2 regions of the Pantoea stewartii genome follow, and region 2 is predicted to be linked to the other one. Evidence: predicted binding sites of a transcription regulator. Region 2 holds the regulator's gene; the other holds the start of a gene.
What was found. Region 2 encodes CRP, which controls carbon source genes, mostly activating them, when cyclic AMP is high. Its sites were predicted from a motif close to ATGTGANNNNNNTCACAT; they were not measured.

Region 1: the regulator CRP is predicted to act here: its motif matches at 1,803-1,820, upstream of G5574_RS01515 (6-phosphofructokinase).

Annotation. Positions count from the first base shown of each region.
Region 1 covers NZ_CP049115.1:333,533-337,899, forward strand. Annotated here, with positions in the region: gene pqqF (pyrroloquinoline quinone biosynthesis protein PqqF) at 1-727, shown strand, start outside; gene G5574_RS01510 (YceI family protein) at 846-1,430, shown strand; gene G5574_RS01515 (6-phosphofructokinase) at 1,957-2,937, shown strand; gene G5574_RS01520 (PTS sugar transporter subunit IIB) at 2,947-3,261, shown strand; gene G5574_RS01525 (PTS sugar transporter subunit IIC) at 3,254-4,367, shown strand, end outside.
Region 2 covers NZ_CP049115.1:2,472,708-2,477,074, forward strand. Annotated here, with positions in the region: gene G5574_RS11835 (YheU family protein) at 1-103, shown strand, start outside; gene G5574_RS11840 (phosphoribulokinase) at 165-1,034, shown strand; gene G5574_RS11845 (OsmC family protein) at 1,064-1,468, opposite strand; gene crp (cAMP-activated global transcriptional regulator CRP) at 1,771-2,403, shown strand; gene G5574_RS11855 (YccS/YhfK family putative transporter) at 2,462-4,367, shown strand, end outside.

The sequences.
Region 1 (4,367 bases), 2.1 Mb from region 2:
GTTATCCTGCCTGATGCCGACAACGGAAGAGGCCACCTCTGCCATTCCCGGTATTGCAATACGCGAACTGCTACGGCAATTGCCTTACTGCCTGGCGTCGTCCGTGCAGCCGCAGCGCTGGCGGGCCATCCTTCTGGGCGGTAATGCCCCTCGACATCAACAACTTGCGCACCAGCTCAGCGTGCTGAAGGTCAATTCTCCTACATTACCCGCGCGGGCATGGGTGAGCGGCGAAAGCAGGATACCGCACCCCTCGGACGACAGCGCCATTCTGCTGTTCATACCACTGGCCGATCCTCAACAGCTGGCCGCACTGCGCGCGCTGGCGCTGCTTTACGCGCCGCGATTTTATCAGCGCTACCGTGTTGAACACCCCATCGGTTATGTCGTCAGCTGCCGTTACCAGCGTTGTGTGGATATCGACGGTATTCTTTTTGCGCTTCAGTCACCGACCCTGTCTGCCACAACGCTGATTCAGTATTGCGACGATTTCCTGCAGCAGATGACGTCCGTGACAGACGCGGCCGATCTCGACGGGGTGAAAACACAGTTAGCTGCAGCGCAGGAAGAACCCACCGTCGAGGCGCTGCGTCAGGCTAACGGACTGCCCACACTGACGTCACAGGATATTGCTGCCCTCAGCACTCAGCAGTTAACGCAGCTGCATCACCAGTTATGCAGCCAGAAATCAGCGTGGCGCATCTTACGAACAGACGATAAGCAGTAGAATAATTACTCGTCGATATTGTTGAATGATTTTGATTGTTTACGCCAAATCTCTTCACTTTTTATTCCTGCCGCTTTGCACCAGACTCAATGTGACGCCATAAAAAAAGGAATGAAAAGTGAAAGATGTTAAACGTTTTACACTGCCACTGATCGCAGTTGCCGCGCTGTATATCCCGGTTTCTCAGGCTGAGACAATGCACTACCAGCTGGACCCACAGCATACGTCGGTCGTTATGAGCTGGGAACACTTCGGCTTCTCGCATCCTACCGCCGATATTCCGGATGCCACGGGGTCACTGGTGTTCGACAGCAGCAAACCCGAGCAGTCGCGTGTTGACGTGACCTTGCCTGTCACCAAAATTGACAGCCATGTGCCTGCACTGACGAAAGAATTTAAAGGCGCCGACTATTTTGACGTCGCCAAATACCCGAGCGCGACCTTCCGCAGCACCAAAGTCATTGCTAAAGGCGATAACAAATTTGACGTAGAAGGTAATCTGACGCTGAAAGGCATCACCAAACCGGTTACGCTGCACGCCACGCTGAACAAGCAGGGTGAGCATCCGATGGTGAAAAAGCAGGCGATTGGTTTTGATGCGACCGGCACCATCAAGCGTTCTGACTTCAAACTGGATAAATACGTGCCTGCGGTCAGCGACGATGTCAAACTGACCATCTCCACTGAAGCGTACGCAAAATAACGCTTTCAGCATGTTTTCCCGCCCGGCACATCCGTTGCCGGGTTTTTTTATGCCCGCTTCACCCAACGTCACCGGTACAACACAGCTCGCTTTGCGCAAACGTTCATCATCGTGCCGCGCGTGTAAGAAAACCCGGTGAACGCTTAACCGGACAAGATGAATCCTTTTTCGCTGCCGAAATAACCGGTATCTGTGCTGACCGCCAAAATAACCCGTCAGCATCACAGTGAAAAGTGAGGCGAAAATCACAAATCTGCATCGCGGTTTTTTTGTTATCCGGACACGCGCCAGAAATAACGGTTTCTCTTCGCCTGATGATATTTAACCCGTTGTTTTATCAACCGAAGCTCACAGACCGGGCGCGCTTATTAATTGTGATTTAATTCACATAAACACCTGTTTTAACCCCGCTGTCAATCTATCCACCCGGCAAAATACTCTCGTTTTTGTGATCTCACTTGCAAATATAAGGCTTGTATCCCGAAACAATAGCCCGCAGACGCATTGAGCCAGAGAGGAATGGAGAATGAGAATCGGGATGGTAATCAGCGGCGGCGATGTTACCGGCATAAATAATTTTATTTTTCAGATTGCGAGAATGACGCAGGCGGAAATGGTGTTATTTAACGGCGGTATTCCGGGACTTCTCGATAATGTCTGTCAGGAAATTGCACAACGCGATTTAGTGGATTTCTCTGTTACCTCGATTCCGGTTATGCAGTCGGGAAGGACCACGCGAAAATTAATTCGCAGTGAATACGAAACCATTACCCGACAGCTTAAGGCATTGCGTATTGATGTATTAATTATGGCCGGCGGAGATGGCTCATTGCAATTTTTACATACGCTGAGCGAATTCGGTGTGAACTGTTTTGGCATCGGTATGACGATTGATAACGATGTCTTCGGCAGTGATTACACCGTGGGCTTTTCCACTGCCTGTGAGCAGGTACTTAAAGAGGTGGCAAAACTGCGGAATACGGGGCGCGCATTAACCGGCCGGGTATTTATGGTCGAGTTGCTCGGCGGTTACTGCGGTGAACTGACGCTGCAATCGGCAATAAAATCGAATGCGGATTTTGCGTTAATCCCCGAGTGTCAGATTCCGACGGCGACGCTGGCCGGGCGCATCACTCAGCGCCTCAGTGAACAGAACAGCGTCATTATCCTGTGCTCTGAGGGTTATACACGTGAATATTCACCGGGCTTTCAGGGCGCAATCGATACCTTAATTAAGCAACTTGAACCGTTGATCGGTGTGCGCATTCGCAAAACGATTGTCGGTTATGGACTGCGTAATGGCGATCCCACCTGTGAGGAAATTTATCAGGGCACCATTATGGCAAGTGAAGTGGTTCGTTGTATTCAATCCGGAATGCGCAATAAAGCCGTCATTATTAACGGCAGCAATAAGCCTATTCCGATTGACTTAATAAGCATGAAAAAACGCCTGGTCGATACAGAAGGGCACCATTATAAACTCGCTAAACAACTGCAAATAGTGTGAGGAGAAAACATGCTGAAAATTTTATGTGTTTGTGGTTGTGGTCTGGGTTCAAGTTTCGCCATCGAAATGAGTGCGAAAGCCGTTTTAAAAAAACTGGAAATTGAAGCCGATATCGATCACACCACAATTTCAGAAGCTAATGCATTTAAATCCGACATGATTCTGACGCAAAAAGCGTTTGCGGATGTTTTAAATGCTGACGCCACACCAGAACAGATTAAACGGGTCATTATATTAAATAAACTTACCGATAAAGCCGAAATTGAGCAAAAGATCGTGGCTTTCTTAAAAGAACGTAATATGAAGGTTGCTAATCATGAATAGTGTAATCAATTTTCTGGTTAAAGATTTACTGGGACAGGCATCCATTCTTATCGCTTTTATTGCGCTGATTGGGCTGGTGCTGCAAAAGAAATCTGCGGGAAAAGTGATGGAAGGGACATTTAAAACCCTGCTCGGCTTCTTAATTATGATGGCGGGCATCAATATTATTGTCGGCGCACTGACCTTCCTGAACAGTATCTTCACCCACGGCTTTGGCATGCAGGGCTACATCACTGATGTGGCTGCCATCGCCGGGCTGGCCAACCGTGAACTGGGCTCCGAAGTGGCCATGACGCTGCTGGTGATCTTTATCGTCAATATCATCATTGCCCGCCTGACGCCGTTTAAATACATCTTCCTGACCGGACAGGCGTTGTTATGGATGGCCACGATTGGTGCGGTCATCGGCTATAAAGCAGGCTTAACCGGCTTACCGCTGATTCTGACCGGCGGGATTTTTGGTGGCATTATGGCTGTCGTGATGCCCGCGCTGGCCCAGCCGGTGGTACGGCGTATTACCGATTCGGACGATGTTGCCCTGGGCCACTTCTGTACCATCGGCTATCTGCTGACGGCGGCCGTGGCGAAGGTGGTCGGTAAAGGGTCACGTTCGACGGAGGATCTGAAGTTACCGGACAACTTCAAATTTTTACAGGACACCTACCTGTCAATGGCGGTGGTGATGGTGCCAATGTACCTGATCCCTGCGCTGGCAGCCGGTCCCGCCTTTATTGCGCAGTACAGCAGCGGCACCAACTACCTGATGTATGCCTTTATGCAGTCCATTCAGTTTGTCGCGGGCGTGTTTGTCCTCTACAGCGGTGTGCGACTGCTGCTGAATGAACTGGTTCCGGCATTCCGTGGCATTGCCATGCGGCTGGTGCCGGATGCGAAGCCTGCACTCGACTGCCCGGTCATGTTTCCTTATGCGCCTAACGCAGTCATTGTCGGTTTCCTGGCGACCACGCTCGGCTCCGTGGTCGGCATGCTGGTGTTCCCGATGTTTGGTCTGGCAATGATTCTGCCGGGTCTGCTCACCAACTTCTTTGCAGGCGGCACGGCAGGCGTGTTTGGTAATGCGTTGGGGGGCCGGCGCGGAGCGATGA
Region 2 (4,367 bases):
CGCCGATGTGCGTCGTCAGCTTGAGCAAGGCGAGGTCGTTCTGGTATGGTCGGAACTGCACGAGTCGGTCAACATCATGCGCAAAAGCGAGTTTCGTGGCTGATGCAACGAACGGAAAATCGTGCTAACAATGCTCATCGCCCGACGTCACAGGGACTTCAACTATGTCTGCACGCCATCCGATTATCGCGGTAACGGGCTCCAGCGGAGCGGGAACCACCACCACCAGCCTGGCGTTCCGTAAAATTTTTCAGCAACTCGGTTTGCACGCTGCCGAACTGGAAGGGGACAGTTTTCACCGCTTTACCCGACCCGAAATGGACATGGCTATCCGAAAAGCGCGCGATCTGGGGCGACATATCAGCTACTTTGGCCCGGAGGCGAATGATTTTGGCCTGCTGGAGCAAACGTTCATCGAATACGGCGAACACGGTAAGGGTCAGTCGCGTAAGTATCTGCACACCTATGATGAAGCCGTTCCCTGGAATCAGGTTCCCGGCACCTTCACGCCCTGGCAACCGTTACCACCGGATACGGATGTGCTGTTTTATGAAGGCTTGCACGGCGGCGTGGTGACTGCACAACACAATGTGGCGGAAAAAGTCGATTTGCTGGTCGGCGTCGTGCCCATCGTCAACCTGGAGTGGATTCAGAAACTGGTGCGCGATACCAGCGAGCGTGGCCATTCACGCGAAGCGGTGATGGATTCGGTAGTGCGTTCCATGGAAGATTACATCAATTTCATTACGCCGCAGTTTTCACGAACCCATATTAACTTTCAGCGCGTCCCCACGGTGGATACCTCTAATCCCTTTGCCGCGCGCACCATCCCTTCGCTGGATGAAAGCTTTGTGGTTATCCACTTTCAGGGGCTGGAAGACATTGATTTTCCCTATCTGCTGGCCATGCTGCAGGGATCGTTTATTTCCAATATCAACACGCTGGTGGTACCCGGCGGCAAAATGGGACTGGCGATGGAGTTAATTATGGCGCCGTTAGTAAAACGGCTCATGGAAGGGAAACGGATTGAATAACCACAGAGGCCAGCCTGGCCTCTGTGAGATTACAGCGCGATCACTTCGTAGCTGTGGGTAATGTTGACGCCTTTGCCTAACATGATGGCGACAGAGCAATATTTTTCCGCTGACAGATCGACAGCGCGTGCCACGGCTTTATCCGAAAGTGCGTTGCCGCTGACGATAAAATGCAGATTGATATGGGTAAAGATGCGGGGGGCTTCTTCCCGACGTTCAGAGGATAGTTTCACTTCGCAATCAACCACATCGTTGCGGCCTTTTTGCAAAATTGACACAACGTCAATGGCGCTGCATCCCCCCGCCGCCATCAGCACCATCTCCATAGGGCTCGGCGCTTTATCGCCAGAATTGCCATCCATCAGTATCTGATGGCCGGACGATGATTCCCCCAGGAATGTTAACCCTTCAACCCATTTGACGCGTGCCTGCATAATTTTGACCTCAGAATACCCTGTTTTGGCTCAGCGTACGCTTTTGCCTGGGAAACAGCAATCCAGAGAAAACGCCATCTTGCTGAAGCGAGACAACACAAGACAGTCGACGTAAGCTGTGCTACAAACAGAGCTGAAAATATTTTTCGTCATCCGAAGACGAAGCCGGGAAGAATGATGCGCACTGCGCCGAATGCAGCCCGAATAATTTCCTGAATGGAAAGACGCTTAACGCTTACATCGCCTGGCAGGGAAACAGAGCCCTGTATTTTGGGCACGATTACAACAGAGGATAATAGCGAATGGTTCTCGGCAAACCGCAAACAGACCCTACACTTGAATGGTTCCTGTCCCATTGCCATATTCACAAGTATCCATCCAAAAGTACGCTCATTCATCAAGGTGAAAAGGCGGAAACGCTTTACTACATCGTTAAAGGTTCCGTTGCGGTACTGATTAAGGATGAAGAAGGCAAGGAGATGATTCTGTCCTATCTGAATCAGGGCGACTTTATTGGTGAGCTTGGCCTGTTCGAAGAAGGTCAGGAGCGCAGCGCCTGGGTACGTGCGAAAACCGCGTGCGAAGTGGCAGAGATTTCCTACAAAAAATTCCGTCAGCTGATTCAGGTGAATCCGGACATCCTCATGCGCCTCTCCTCGCAAATGGCGCGCCGTCTGCAGGTCACATCGGAAAAAGTGGGCAACCTCGCGTTCCTTGATGTCACCGGTCGCATTGCGCAGACGTTGCTCAACCTGGCGAAACAGCCGGACGCCATGACGCATCCTGACGGCATGCAAATTAAAATTACGCGTCAGGAAATTGGCCAAATCGTGGGATGTTCACGTGAAACCGTGGGACGTATTTTGAAGATGCTGGAAGACCAGAATCTGATCTCCGCACACGGCAAAACAATTGTTGTTTACGGCACGCGCTAAGCTTTATTCTTCACGGCATAATGGCAACGTTATGCCGTGAATTATTTGCGTTGAGCCGATGTGGCGAAGAATAATTTATCACCCTGAAGTTAACTATGCCCTGCGCCAGACACTGGTGTTGTGTCTCCCCGTCGCGCTCGGCTGGCTGTTTGGCGATCTGCAAAAAGGATTGCTGTTCTCATTGGTGCCTGCCTGCTGCAATATTGCCGGTCTGGATACACCCCACAAACGCTTCTTTAAACGCCTGATTGTCGGCGGCAGCCTGTTTGCCTTGGGTAGCTTACTGATGCAGTGGCTTCTGTTTAAAGACGTGCCCTTACCGCTTATTCTTTTCGCCCTGCCTTTGCTGCTGGGCGTGACAGGTGAAATCAGCCCACTGCACGCACGGTTACTCCCTGCCACACTGATCGCAGCGATATTTACCACCAGCCTGATTGGCCGCATGCCCATTTACGTACCGCCCCTGCTCTACATCGGCGGTACGCTGTGGTATGGCCTGTTTAACTGGTTCTGGTTTTGGCTGTGGAAAGAGCAGCCAATGCGTGAAAGCCTGAGTCTGATTTACCGCGAACTGGCGAACTATTGTGACGCCAAGTACACCTTGTTGACGCAACTTACCGATCCGGAGAAGGCGCTACCACCGTTGCTGGCGCGGCAACAAAAAGCAATCGACCTCATCAACACCTGTTATCAGCAGATGCATATGCTGTCCGCCAGCCGCGATCACAGTCATAAGCGACTGACCCGCGCTTTTCAGGTCGCACTGGATTTACAGGAACACATTTCTGTCAGCCTGCATCAGCCAGAAGAAGTGCAAAAACTGGTAGAACAAAGCCATGCAGAGGCCGTGATTCGCTGGAATGCGAAAACCATTTCCGCCCGTTTACGTGAGCTGGCAGACAACATCCTGTACCACCAACTGTCCAGTCGCTTTGATATGGACAAGCAGCTGGGGGCACTGGAAAAAATCGCCCGTCAGCACCCGGACAATCCGGTAGGAAATTTTTGCCTTTATCACTTCAGCCGCATCGCACGGGTACTGCGTACACAAAAGCCCCTTTATCAGCGTGATTTGATGGCGGATCGCCAGCGCCGTTTACCGCTTCTGCCCGCACTCAGAAGCTATCTCTCGCTGCGCTCATCTGCCCTGCGCACGGCCGGACGTTTTTCTGTGATGCTGATGCTGGGTAGCGGGCTGGCGCTGTTCTTTTCAATTCCCAAACCCTACTGGATTCTGATGACCATTATGTTTGTCAGCCAGAGTAACTACAGCGCCACACGGGTGCGTATTCAGCACCGTGCGCTGGGCACCTTTGCCGGGCTGGTGATTGCGGCGGCCTCGCTGCGGCTGGATGTCCCTGAACCGCTGGTGTTGAGCATCATGCTGGTGATTACCTTTATCAGCTATCGCTTTACCCGCCAGTTTTACGGCTGGTCGATGGTGGGGTTCACGGTCACCGCGGTATATACCCTGCAACTTCTGTCACTTAACGGCGCACAATTCTTACTGCCGCGCCTGCTGGATACCCTGATGGGCTGCCTGATTGCGTTTGGCGGAACGTTATGGCTTTGGCCGCAATGGCAAAGTGCCCTGCTACGACAGAACGCACATGATGTGCTTGAGGCTTTCCAGGACGCGTTACGCATGTTGCTTGGTCCGGAACAGTCTCCCGAGGTACTCGCCTATCAGCGCGTTAACGTTAATCAGGCCCACAATGCAGTCTTTAACTCACTAAATCAGGCGATGCAGGAGCCGGGGTTTAACGCACGCTATTTACAGGATATGCGTTTATGGGTCACGCACAGCCAGTTTATCGTTGAGCACATCAACGCCATGACGATTCTGGCACGCGAACATACCATGCTGCCGCCTACGCTGGCGGAGCACTATCTGCAATGGTGTGAAATTGCGCTGCAGCGTTGCCAGCAGCGGCTTGAATATGACGGCGAAAGTTCGCAAACCG